DNA from 3 places in the Bacillus sp. SRL543 genome. Region 3 is predicted to be linked to each of the others. Evidence: riboswitches for the same ligand, from Rfam matches in the RefSeq annotation. Region 3 holds a riboswitch; each other region holds the start of a gene.

What was found. Region 3 has a riboswitch for cyclic di-GMP ahead of AC4E8B_RS06250 (hypothetical protein). Riboswitches for the same ligand answer to the same signal wherever they lie in the genome.
Positions count from the first base shown of each region.
Region 1: it holds a riboswitch for cyclic di-GMP, as region 3 does, so the genes downstream of both, sinI (DNA-binding anti-repressor SinI) here and AC4E8B_RS06250 (hypothetical protein) in region 3, are expected to answer to the same signal.
Region 2: it holds a riboswitch for cyclic di-GMP, as region 3 does, so the genes downstream of both, AC4E8B_RS03575 (amidase) here and AC4E8B_RS06250 (hypothetical protein) in region 3, are expected to answer to the same signal.

Region 1 covers NZ_OZ481794.1:4,265,155-4,269,306, reverse strand. Annotated here, with positions in the region: gene AC4E8B_RS21750 (alpha/beta hydrolase) at 19-1,527, opposite strand; cyclic di-GMP riboswitch class I at 1,711-1,793, shown strand; gene AC4E8B_RS21745 (hypothetical protein) at 1,892-2,119, shown strand; cyclic di-GMP riboswitch class I at 2,303-2,389, shown strand; gene sinI (DNA-binding anti-repressor SinI) at 2,407-2,565, shown strand; gene AC4E8B_RS21735 (5-bromo-4-chloroindolyl phosphate hydrolysis family protein) at 2,870-3,526, shown strand; gene AC4E8B_RS21730 (toxic anion resistance protein) at 3,523-4,152, shown strand, end outside.
Region 2 covers NZ_OZ481794.1:670,185-674,336, forward strand. Annotated here, with positions in the region: gene AC4E8B_RS03565 (amidase) at 1-1,166, shown strand, start outside; gene AC4E8B_RS03570 (hypothetical protein) at 1,243-1,377, shown strand; cyclic di-GMP riboswitch class I at 1,466-1,552, shown strand; gene AC4E8B_RS03575 (amidase) at 1,598-2,476, shown strand; gene AC4E8B_RS03580 (PadR family transcriptional regulator) at 2,632-2,961, shown strand; gene AC4E8B_RS03585 (DUF1700 domain-containing protein) at 2,948-3,511, shown strand; gene AC4E8B_RS03590 (DUF4097 domain-containing protein) at 3,508-4,152, shown strand, end outside.
Region 3 covers NZ_OZ481794.1:1,197,680-1,201,831, reverse strand. Annotated here, with positions in the region: gene AC4E8B_RS06255 (TerD family protein) at 1-1,395, shown strand, start outside; cyclic di-GMP riboswitch class I at 1,554-1,641, shown strand; gene AC4E8B_RS06250 (hypothetical protein) at 1,720-1,932, shown strand; gene AC4E8B_RS06245 (hypothetical protein) at 2,092-2,229, shown strand; gene yhbH (sporulation protein YhbH) at 2,340-3,509, opposite strand; gene AC4E8B_RS06235 (polysaccharide deacetylase family protein) at 3,694-4,152, opposite strand, start outside.

The DNA.
Region 1 (4,152 bases), 1.9 Mb from region 3:
TGCAGTACACTCTATCATTCATGCAGGTTCCCACATTTTAAGCGGGGACATACTGACTTTCTGGTACAGGTCGCTGATTTCTTCATGAAGCCTGGTGTCCTCAGAGGACAGCTTCATGAGGAGCTGCATATCGTTCAATGCTTCTGAAATTTCCCTCAGATGCAAGTGCTGCTTATAGGTTAGATTCAGCAGCCTGATGATGGATAGCTCCAATTCCCGGCGGTATTCGTCTGCCCATTTGGCCTTGAACTGCGGGAGCAGCTTTGGCGGAATTTTGCCAGCGGCTTTTGATTTCAAAATCTTCATGGCTGTCCAGTCCTCTGCTTCCAGTGCCTGTTTGAGCAGGCGGCTGAACTGCAGGGCGTCAATTTCAATATCCCGGTTCATTGAGATAATATTGTTTTCAATCGTGAATGGATCAAGAATCCCGCCTCCTTGGAATGTCTTTCGCAGGTGGGTCAGGCTGACTCGGAGCTGGTTCTGCGCGTTGGCAACCGGCAGCCCAGGCCAAAAGGCCTCTGCTACAATATTCCTTGAAACCGGGCCATGAAGGCACAAGTAAGCCAGGATTTCCTTTGCCTTGCGCTGGTTCCATTTCCCTTCAATCACTGTGTTGCCTGCTGTCACTTTAAATTCATCAAGCATACAGACTTGAATCTTATCTTCGTTTGGAGGAGGCGTCTCGAATGCTGCCTCTAATTGGAGAAGCAGCTTTTGCGTATAAGAACTCCCTGCGTCGGGCTTTACTTCTGCCATTGCTGCCGGCTGGGCTAAGAACTCCCTGCATTTGGACAGCGTCAATTCCGGCTGGTCCAGTTGAATCAGATGAGATGCAGAAGGGATGATGTACTTTCTGCTCTGCCTGATATAGTCGCTGCTCAGCATGACAAGGGAAGATGGATAGAAGTGGTCGAATTCCCCCGCTAAAAACAGTACGGGTATATTCATATGCTTAAAATTGATTATGGATGATCCGGAGATTAAATCCCTTGCTAAAAAATAGGTGTGCAAATCAAGCTTCGAGCAGGCTTCCTTCAAAAGAAAGTAATGAGGGCCGATAGATTTATAAAGAAGGTGGCTTATCCAGAAATCTGCCAGACTTTCTTTACCAAGAAGCGGCATGCTGTTTTCTGAAGGCGATTTCCTGATGCAATCAGCTAAATTTACGGCAGGGGTCGAAAAGACAATGAACGAAAGGATGCTGCCCGGGTTCAATTCCTGCCATTGGGAGCCGAAGTATGCCCCAAGGCCCTGCCCGATAAAGTGGAAAGAAGAGGATCCTGTCTCTTCCAGGATGGACTCAAAATCTTCATTTAAAGTATTCCAGTCCAGAATTCCCTCTGCAATGCTGCTGTGTCCGTGTCCCCTAAAGTCGAATGTTATAGTATGGTAGTCTGCCAACTGTGGAAGAATAAGCTTCCAAACAGTGCGGTCCAGACCCAGTCCATGTGCAAGGATCAATGTCTCTGCATCAGGATTGGCTGAACTATTCAACTCAAAGCTTATTCCTCGTTTAGTCGTATTCATGCTGCCCCTCCGATATTTCATTGTGGCAATAGCCATTTATAATATTATCGGCACATCTATCCCTTTTATTAGGAAAAATAAATATACTTCCTTCAGCAGTTAGATTCTTATTGCCTATATTTTATAAAAATTAAAATCTGCAATTGATATAAAGGGCCAAAAGTAATATGATAATAGTATGAAAATTGAAAAAGGCAAACTTGTTGAAAAATAAGGACGCAAAGCCTCGAGTCTAAGGCGCAAGCTATGATCGTCGGGCTGCCAGGGTGAATATGTGGATGGCTTTGAATTCTGTGCTTAGTACTTTCAGAGCTAATCGGCCGAACCTTTTGGCGCAGTTACTGGAAGGAAAGGATGGAGAAACATGAATTTTTTTGGCACAGCAGAGTTTTTTGAGGAGCAGCTGAAAAAGGCTGCAGAGAGCGGAAAGAATCTATCAGCGAGCATCTCCCAGATTGAGTATGAGCTGAACTTTAATTTCATCTGTACAGACAGCCTCCGCAAGGAATGCCTGGCCAACCTGATGGCTGCAGGCAGGAAACTGGATCGCCAGCTGTCATCATATAGCGAGAAACATGCTGCAGTTGTGTAGCATTAAAAGAGGGTGGAGGAACTAATTCCTTCACTCTCTTTTGTTATTCTGGACCTGTTTAGCCGGGTTATCTTTTGTGCTGGTTCGACAAATTTCGATTGGGGGGTTGTAACCAATCGAAAAAGGCACCATATCGATTGGTTTGAGTCTTACTTCATGAGGGTAGATATTCCCATCTTTACATTTTGTGAAATGCAAACTTATTGAAAAATAAGGACGCAAAGCCTCGGGTCTAAGGCTCTGCAGAGCTATGACGGCCGGGCTGCCGCAAATAGGGAGAAGTTGAGATGATGTTGCCGGAAAAGGTTGACAGGGATTGGCTTGAATTGATCTTAGAAGCAAAAAGCAGCGGGATTTCATTAGGGGAGATCCATAGCTTCATCAATGGCACTCACCTATATTGGAGCTCAGCAGAGAGCAAGAAGCAGGACGAAGAAAAACAATAAGCAGCAATTGACTATACATATGATAACTTAAGTGTTAAATCTTTGGATTTGACACTATTTTTATGAGCTAAACTTTTCGACAGAAAACAGCAATAATCGGAAGGCAGCGGTGCCAGCCTTTCTACGCCTCAAGACCTACCCCATCTTACAGTCCTGGTCTATGGAAAAGAGGAGTTTTATCGTGTATTGTTGAATTAAATAAGATGATCTTACTTTTTCTGTCAGTGCGGGAGATTGGGTGAAACCTATTGTCTTTATACGTATGTACAGGTAAAGCAGGATTTTATGTCAGGAGTCGATATGAATGAACCGGATTGTTTCGTTTCTTATAGGCACGGTACTGGCTGTCCCGTTCGCCGGGTCGGTCTGGACGGTCAGCTATTTCGGATTTGACCAGACGTTTTTCTTGTCGGGGCTGATAGCAGGCGGTGCGGCCGTGCTGGTGTATCTAACCGCATTCCAGATCGGGCGCGTCCGTTTCCTCAGGAAGCACGGGCTGACGCGGAGGGAATATAAGTATATTAAGACAAACCTTGCAGAAGGGAAAAAGAAAATTTCCCGACTGCACATGTCCTTGTTTGCGATCCGCCATCTTCCTTCTTTGAAGCAGCGGATTGAGCTGATGAGAATCACAAGGAAGATTTACAGGCTGACCAAGAAAGAGCCGAAGCGTTTTTACCAGGCGGAGCGGTTTTATTTTTCCCATCTTGATTCTCTTGTGGAAATGAGCGAGAAATATGTGTTCCTTTCCACCCAGCCGAAGAAGAACCTTGAAATCGACCAGTCGCTGCTGGAAACCCGAAGGACCATCAATGAACTCTCCCAGACGGTAGAGAAAGATTTGTATGAAGTGATTTCCGATGATATAGACAATCTGAATTTTGAAATAGACGTAGCAAAGAACTCGATTAAGACATGGAAGGAAAACCGATTACCTGAAGAAAGCAGGAGGCTGAAATGAGCGAACAAAACCCATCATTAACGAAAAAGACGGGCAGTCTTATGGATGATATCCTTGCCGACCCGTTTGGCGACAGTAACGGCGGACCTGCCCTCGAGCTTGCAAAGGAAGATAGACCGGTGAAGCTAATAGACGTGATCCCGGAAGAAAACCGGGCGCGGGCCTATCAGATCGCAGAGCAGATCGACCCGAGCAACCATCAGGCCATGATTGCCTATGGCACCCAGGCGCAGACAAAGCTGCTCACCTTCTCGCACAGCATGCTCGAGCATGTCCAGAAGAAGGATATCGGCGAGGTTGGTGATATCATCAATGACCTGATGAAGCGCCTCAATGATATGAACCCGGATGAACTGAAGCAGGGCAAGCAGTCTCTGTTTTCCCGCATGTTCGGAAAAATCTCCGATTCTGTCCAGGAGATTCTCTCCAAATATCAAAAAACAGGAGCGCAGATTGACCGGATCAGCGTAAAGCTGGACCGCAGCAAAAATGTCCTCTTGTCTGACATCCATATGCTGGAAAAGTTATATGACACGAACAAGGAATATTTTCACGCTCTCAATGTCTATATCGCAGCAGGCGAGATCAAGCTCGAGGAACTGCATGATCAGACAATCCCGCAGATG
Region 2 (4,152 bases), 530 kb from region 3:
CCAGTGCCGGTTCTCTTGCTCTGAAAGATTCTGTGGCAATGGAAGACTCCTATGTGGCCGAAGCCTTAAGGAAGGCCGGGGCCGTAATTATCGGGAAAACGAATATGACCGAATGGGCCAATTTTATGACAGAGGGCATGCCGAGCGGCTACAGCTCAAGGGGCGGGCAGGTGCTGAATCCTTATGGACCGGGTCATTTTGACGTCGGCGGATCCAGTTCAGGTTCAGGTGCAGCCATCGCTTCGAATTTTGCGGCAGTGGCTGTCGGAACGGAGACGTCAGGCTCGATTCTCAGCCCGGCAAGCCAGAACTCGCTTGTCGGCATCAAACCGACGGTCGGACTGATCAGCAGAAGGGGCATCATCCCGATCGCGCATTCCCAGGATACGGCAGGCCCTATGGCCAGAACGGTCAGGGATGCAGTTTATCTTCTGGATGTGCTTGCCGGCAATGATGACAGAGATCCTGCTGTCCAGAACAATCCCGAGTCAGACTATACCGAGTTTGCAGGCTTTCTTGATGAAAACGGGCTGAAAGGAAAAAGAATCGGCATTGCACGCGAAGTGTATTTCGATTATTTGAGCGGGGTCAAGCTTGAAGTGATGAACCATGCGGTTGAACAGCTGAAGGCTCTTGGCGCTGAAGTGGTCGACTCTGTAGAAATTCCTTCGACGAAAAATGAATGGAAATATGATGTGCTTACGTACGAATTCAAAGCAGATCTTAACGCCTATCTGCGCGGCCTTGCTCCGCATATTAAAGTAAAATCGCTTGAGGATGTGATCGCCTTTAACCTCGAAAACAGTGGCGCGGCCCTTAAATACGGGCAGACCATCTTGGAGGCAGCCGAAAAAACAAGCGGCACCCTGACTGAGGAAGCTTACATATCCTCACTCGAAGAAGATATCTATTTTTCAACCGAGCAGGGAATTGACCATGTCCTGAAACAGCATAATCTCGATGCCATCGTGACGCCTAACAACTTTGGGGCGGGCATTCCGGCAAAGGCAGGGTATCCTTCCATCACAGTTCCAGCAGGATATTCTCTGGAAAATGAACCGGTTGGCATTACATTTACCGGGACCGCTTTTTCAGAACCCGGGCTGATCAGCATGGCCTATGCTTACGAGCAGGGTACTAAAGTGAGGAAAGCCCCTCTCCTGTAAGGCTGCCAAAGCAGAATAACACACTGTGAAAAGGCCCATACTACCAGAGAAAACGCTAGTAAAGGAGCGAGGCAGCATGGGCAGGACAAAACTTGGAAATGCAAACGCACAGCGCAACAATAATAAAAAAAGAGAAGGCTGGACAAGTGAAGAGCTGGTTGAATTCAACACCGGCACAAAAAGCAAGAAAGAAAACCAGCCAAAAGACTAAAGAAGAAGGCCCCCAGCACTTGGGGGTCTTTTTGCTTAAAAAATATCTTTATTTTTCCTGAAAAGTGATTATAATCAAATTAACAAACAACTGATAAAGGCAAACCTGTCGAAAGGCAGGGACGCAAAGCTATGGGCCTTCCCGCATTCATGCGGATGGCTGCCAGGCTGCCGGGCTCCTTTTTATGGATGTCATGGCATCATAAAAAGGAGAACTGAAGATGACCGTAAAATTTTTCAAAACAGCTTTTTTGGCTGTACTGCTCGTATTTGCAGCCTGCCCCGTGAAAGGAGAGGCTGCTGATATGAACCGCTCAACCTGGCTTTGGGACACAGCAGCGATAAAGGACAGGTCTGATGAAATCATTCGATTCCTGGGGGACAAGCAGGCAGATAGGCTGTATCTGCAGATTGACCAGAGCCTGCCAGCATCTGTCTACCAATCATTTATAGAAAAAGCAAATGCCGGCGGAATCAGTGTCCATGCATTGGATGGAGCTCCTAAATGGGCGACGGCAAAAGGGGAGGCGGCCATGCTCAGCTTCTTCTCATGGGTATCTTCCTATCAGGAGCAGGCAGCCCCTTCCCAGCAGTTTTCCGGCATCCACCTGGATATTGAACCCTATCTTCTGCCTGGCTGGGAAAGCAATTACAAAAACACTGTGGTGAATTATCAGACCCGTATGGCACAGGCAGCATCTCTGTGCGCAGACCTCCATCTTCCTTTCGGGGCAGATATTCCTTTCTGGTTTGATGAAATGATGTTCAGCAATAAATACGGCAGGAATTCTCTTGCAGACTGGGTCATAAAGAATACAGATAGTGTGACCATCATGGCATACAGGGATATGGCAGAAGGCCCTAACGGAATGATCGAGCTGTCCAGGACCGAGGTTGAGCTTGCGGCCCGCTTCGGGAAAAAGATAGAAATTGCCGCAGAGACAGGTGCCTCTTCAGAAGCCGCATATATTACTTTTTATGAAGAAGGCACAGCAAAAATGGAGAATCAGCTTTCACTTGTCCGTGACTTCTATTCCGCAAATTCCCATGTCAGCATGGCTGTCCATCATCTTCAAAGCTGGATGGATATGAAACCATAATATGATCGGTAAAATGCCTATTTGTAATAAATAGGTATTTTTTTACGTTCAGTACCTTGCAATGTTCAGTAGTGTATTGTATGATGGGTCTGTGAAGTGATGGAAGAATTTACATGACTACTGAATAATGTTCACTACCGGTGGAGGTGCAAGGATTGAATGTTCAATTCAAAAAGGGAGTTCTTGAGCTGTGCGTGCTGCTGCTGATCTCAAAGAAAGATCAATATGGCTATGAACTTGCACAGAACATTTCGGATAAAATCGAAGTGGCTGAAGGGACGCTCTATCCTTTGCTCAGAAGGCTGACAAAAGAAGAGTATTTAACAACCTATCTGGCAGAATCAACTGAAGGGCCTCCCAGAAAATACTATTCACTGACAGAAAAGGGCAGGGATTATATGTATATGCTGGTCGAGGAGTGGCAGCAGTTCTCATTGGCGGTTAATGAATTTGTTGAGGAGGGGAAGTCGAGTGGCAGGCAATGAATTTTTGGCAAGGCTTGAGAAGCTGCTTGGTAAGGTGCCGGAGTATGACCGGCGGGAAATGCTGTATGACTATGAAGAGCATTTTGAAATCGGGCTCGCGAATGGCAAGTCGGAAAGGGAGATCATGGAGGAGCTTGGCGACCCGCATGTGATAGCGCGCGATCTTCTTGCAGATTACAGGATCGTCAAAGCGGAGAAGACGCAGTCAGTGACTAATATATTTCAGGCGGCAACGGCAGCGGTCAGCCTCAGCTTTTTCAATCTGGTCTTTATACTTGGGCCGCTGGTCGGCCTCGCTGGCGTCTATATTTCACTATGTGCGGTGGCACTCGTTTTGACACTATCGCCATTTGCTTTGCTGGGGTCATCCTTTTTTACAGGCTTTGAGGATATTACGCTGAATTTCTTTGCTTCGCTGGCATTGTTCAGCCTTGGCCTGCTGCTGAGCATCGGAATGATTTATGTTGGCAAATTCTTTTACCGGGTACTTCTCGGCTATATCAAATTCAATGTCAGGCTAGTCAAAGGAAAGGGAGAGAAGGCGGCATGAAGAAACTGGTGGCAGGTTTGGTCGTTTTATTCCTGATTGGTGTCGGCGGTTCAGCCATTACACTCAGCGCTTCGGGAGGTCTGAATTTTAACACGGCTGATATCAATCAAAGTGAGACGATAGAAGCAGGTTCCATCCGGCATATTTCGGTAAATAGCGCTTCGACTGATGTGGTAATCAGGGAGGCTGGCAGCGAAGAAGATATAAAGGTGGCACTAACGGGGAAAGTCAGCAAAAAACTGAAGGATGATTATAAACTGAAGGTCAGCGAGGATAATGGCACCCTGAATGTCGACCTTGATGTGAAGAATATGTTCCGCATGGGAGTTGTCATCATTCGTGATGTGAAAATAGAAGTGCTTCTTCCGAAAAAGGAATATGAGGAACTGGCTGTCCAGGTATTATCCGGCGATATCAAAGCGGAAAACATTCAAAGCAAGGACAGCATTTTTGAGACAAAGAGCGGTGATGTTGCACTGAAGAAAATGGAAGCCGGAGGCCAAATGGAAATCCAGGTGGCGAGCGGAGATGTAAGGGTAGTAGATTCAAATGCGAAGGAATTGAAGTTTAAGGCAGCAAGCGGGGATATGCTAATTGAAGGCTCAACCGCTGAGAATGCAGATTTATATACGGCTTCAGGG
Region 3 (4,152 bases):
AACCGCCCCGGGCTTCAAAATGTTGTCGTTGGATTAGGCTGGGATATCAGCCGGCAAGGATCCAACTATGATCTGGACGCATCTGCCTTTTTATTAGGCGCATCAGGAAAAGTACATAGCGACCTTGATTTCGTTTTTTATAACAACCCTAACGGCGGGAATGGTTCTATCATATACAGCGGCGATAACCGCACAGGTGCAGGGGAACGCGATGATGAACAGATCAGGATTGACCTGCGGAGGGTGCCGGACTCGATCCACCGGATTGCTTTCACAATCACCATCCATGACGCCCAGGCGAAACAGCAGAATTTCGGCCATATCGAAAATGCTTATGTACGGATTTTCAATGAACAGGATAATGAAGAGCTTATCCGCTTCAACCTTGGAAGGGATTTTACCGTGGAAACCGCGATCGTGACAGCGGAGCTGTACAGGCATAATGGGGAATGGAAATTCAACGCCATCGCAAGCGGCTTTCAGGGCGGCCTTGCCGCACTCTGCCGCAATTTCGGCGTGACAGTTGATGATGAGCCGGCCCCCCAGCCTTCCCATGGCAGCCAGTCTTTCGGGCAAAGCCAGACCTACCAGCAAAGCTATTCACAGCAGACACCGCCAAGCCAAAATTACCAGCAGAGCTATAATCCCGGAAGCCCACAGCAGAACTATGCTTCTGGAAACTATCAGCAGGCACAGCCGCAAGCTTCGTATCCGGCTCCCTCCTATGGGCAGCCTTCCCACTCTTCACCACAGGCATATGGGGGAGATGAAATTCCGTGCCCGCGCTGCCATTCCACAAATGTACGCACCGGAGAAAAGGGATTCGGTCTCGGCAAAGCGGCTATTGGCGGCCTGATCCTTGGACCTGTCGGGCTGCTTGGCGGATTCATCGGGAAGAAACAGCTGAAGTTTACCTGCAACAGCTGCGGAAATGCCTGGTCTCCATCCCAGACCGATTACTCGGAATGGGCCAATCAGCAAAAAAGGAAAGCACAAGATCTCTTTAACCGCTTCAAGAGCCAGGACGTCCTTGAGGCAGTCGTGGCAGCATGTGCGCTTGTAGCGATGGCTGATGGAAGGCTGGATCCGGCAGAACGCCAGAAAATGCTTGAGTTCGTCAATCAGAGCGATGAGCTTCGCGTTTTTGATACCCAGAAAGTCATCCAGCAATTCAACCTGTACGTCCAGAAAATTGAACGCGATCCTTCAATCGGCAGGGCAGAGGCATTCAAGGCGCTTGGCAGGATACGGACAAAGCCGGAAATCGCCAGGCTAGTGGCCCGCTACTGCATTGCGATCGGCTTTGCAGACGGGCATTTTGACCCGAATGAGCAGCAGGCAGTCAGTGACATCTGCCGGGAGCTCGGACTCAATCCTGCAGAGTTCCTGTCTTAAAATCAATCACAGCCTGGCCTTGCCGGCCGGGCTGCTGTTATTCCGCTATCCCCCATTGGGGATCCACCACCTGTACAAATATGAATATATAGCACTATAGAAAAAAAATAATATTTAAAATTAACAAACACTTTATTTTTAGCATGATTTAGTGCTAATCTTACTAAGGGCAAATTTTACGAAAGTAAAAGACGCAAAGCCACGGGCCTAAAACAAATCATTTGTCATGGCAGCCGGGTTGCCAAGAATATTATTCTTGTAAACTTTTAAACATAACACACCCCTTTCTAATTTGCCTAATCCATTTTAAAGAGAGGGAACACAATGTTTTATCCGACATTTTTATGCAAAGAGACCAATCAGAGGCATCTGATCAAAGACTCAAATTTTTGTGAATGCGGCTATAAGTACAAAGGCTTTTCAACATTCATCAAAAAAGATTTCAAGAAAATCCAATTTAAGCAGACTCATGATATTGATTGCCCTGTCTGCAAAAGCTCCGTGCTGAAGGAAGAAAAAGCAGTCTGCTATTCATAAGCAGCTGCTTTTTTTCTTTCCCCCATCCCCAGGCTTATTTCCCGCCTGATGCGCCAAATCAGGTTTAGGAATTCCAAAAAAGTGGCAAAAAGAAAGTAACCAACTCATTTACTATAATCAGGCCACTTCTCTTCAAATACAAAGCAAAGGGGAATACTTATGGCGGAAAAATCAGCACAATCCACATTGGCATTAAATTCATCGATCTCATTAAAAGGAATTGTAAAAGCCGTATTCAATGATACAGTCCACGTCCAAATCGGAGGAAAGATCATCGCAATCCCGCTGGAAAAGTGAAAATTGCTGCAGCCGAACCAGGCAGCCAACGAAAGCCGCTTTTTATTAAACGGCTTTTTTTGTGCGGCTGCACAGGAAAACCGGCTGGCATTCCGCCAGCCGGTTTGTGTTTAAGCATAGATTTTATTTTCTTCGTTTTGAAAGAAGCTCTTCATCGCATGGAAAACATCTGCTTTTTGTTTGAGGATATAATATCTGAAGTGTTCATTTTTAATATTCTTATATGCGGACATGAGGGTCGAGTGGCGGTTGTACTGGTTGACCTCCCCGTAGCCGAACATGCTCGATACCGCGATCAGCTCTTCAACAAGCTTCACACAGCGGGCATTGTCAGACGTGAGATTGTCGCCATCGGAAAAGTGGAAAGGGTAGATATTGAATCTTCTGGGATTATATTTTTCATTGATCAGCTCCAGGGCTTTCCGGTAGGCTGACGAACAAATGGTTCCCCCGCTTTCCCCTTTCGAGAAGAAATCTTCCTCTGTGACGACCTTCGCTTCTGTATGGTGGGCAATGAACTCTATTTCCACCGTTTCATACTTTGTCCGCAAAAACCGGGTCATCCAAAAGAAAAAGCTTCTGGCCATATACTTCTCCCATAATCCCATTGATCCGCTCGTGTCCATCATTGCGAGCACGACTGCCTTTGAATCAGGCTTTACAATCTCATTCCATGTCTTGAACTTCAGATCTTCCTGATAGATCGGATAGAAGCCCGGCTTCCCTGTCATCGCATTCCGTTTAAAGGCTGTCATCATTGTGCGCTTTTTATCAATATTGCCCATTAATCCTGTTTTGCGGATATCATTGAATTCAATGTTTTCAACAAGATGCTCTTCCTGTTCCTTCTTTTTCAGGTTCGGCAGCTCAAGCTGCTTGAACAGTGCTTCCTCAAGCTCCATCATGGACACTTCAGCCTCGAAATAGTCTTCTCCCGGCTGATCGCCTGCACCCTGGCCTTTTCCTGGGCCTTTCTGGCCGCTGGAGCCGTCCCTGGCAACAACATCGCCTACCTGGCTGTCTCCGTCCCCCTGGCCCACATGTTTATTTTTATCATAGTTATAACGAATTTTATATTCGTCAAGAGAGCGAATCGGAATTTTCACCACTTCACGGCCATTGGACATTATAATGCTTTCTTCTGTTATCAGATCTGGGAGATTGTTCCGGATCGCATCCTGTACTTTTTCCTGGTGGCGCTGCTGATCGTCGTGGCCTTTGCGATGGAGGGACCAATCTTCTTCGGAAATCACAAACTGGCGGTTGTTGATGTCGGTCATTATAACCCCTCCTTGAAAAAATTTCATGGATTCATTGCACACATTTGTCTTAAGCAACATACAATATCCCGAGTGTCAAAAGGAACGTGAAATATTAATTACTCTATACTATGCGAGACATCGAAATAATTTACAAATAATTTTGACAATAAGACAAATGCCTATGCTTCCGGACAAGCCTCTTTTACAGCCTGTCATCTTTCCAGAAATTCATTGTAAAGTGATGATCGGGGTCATAAGCCTGGCATTCATAGCCTTGTGAGTAAAGGTAATCGATGATCTGCGGCAGCATGGATACGGTCCCGCTGTTCACATGCATCAGGATGACTGGGGGCTTTCCTGCTGCTGCCGCTGGCTGAAGCCCTTTTTTCACATTTTCAAAGATGGTCTGCGGACTGCTCCTCGCGTATTTCCAGTCCAATGTATCGATATTCCAATCCCACATTTTATACCCTTTCTGCACAAGGGCATCCCTGAATGGATTTGTCATGTAAGGCTTGCTTCCATAAGGAACCCTTACCAGCCTGGAATCGATGCCAGTCAGGCTCCATATTGTTTTCCTGGTCTTATCCATTTCCAGGGCAGGATTTTGCGGATTTCCGGCATAAAGCTTATCTTTATCATGGGAAACACTATGGAGCGC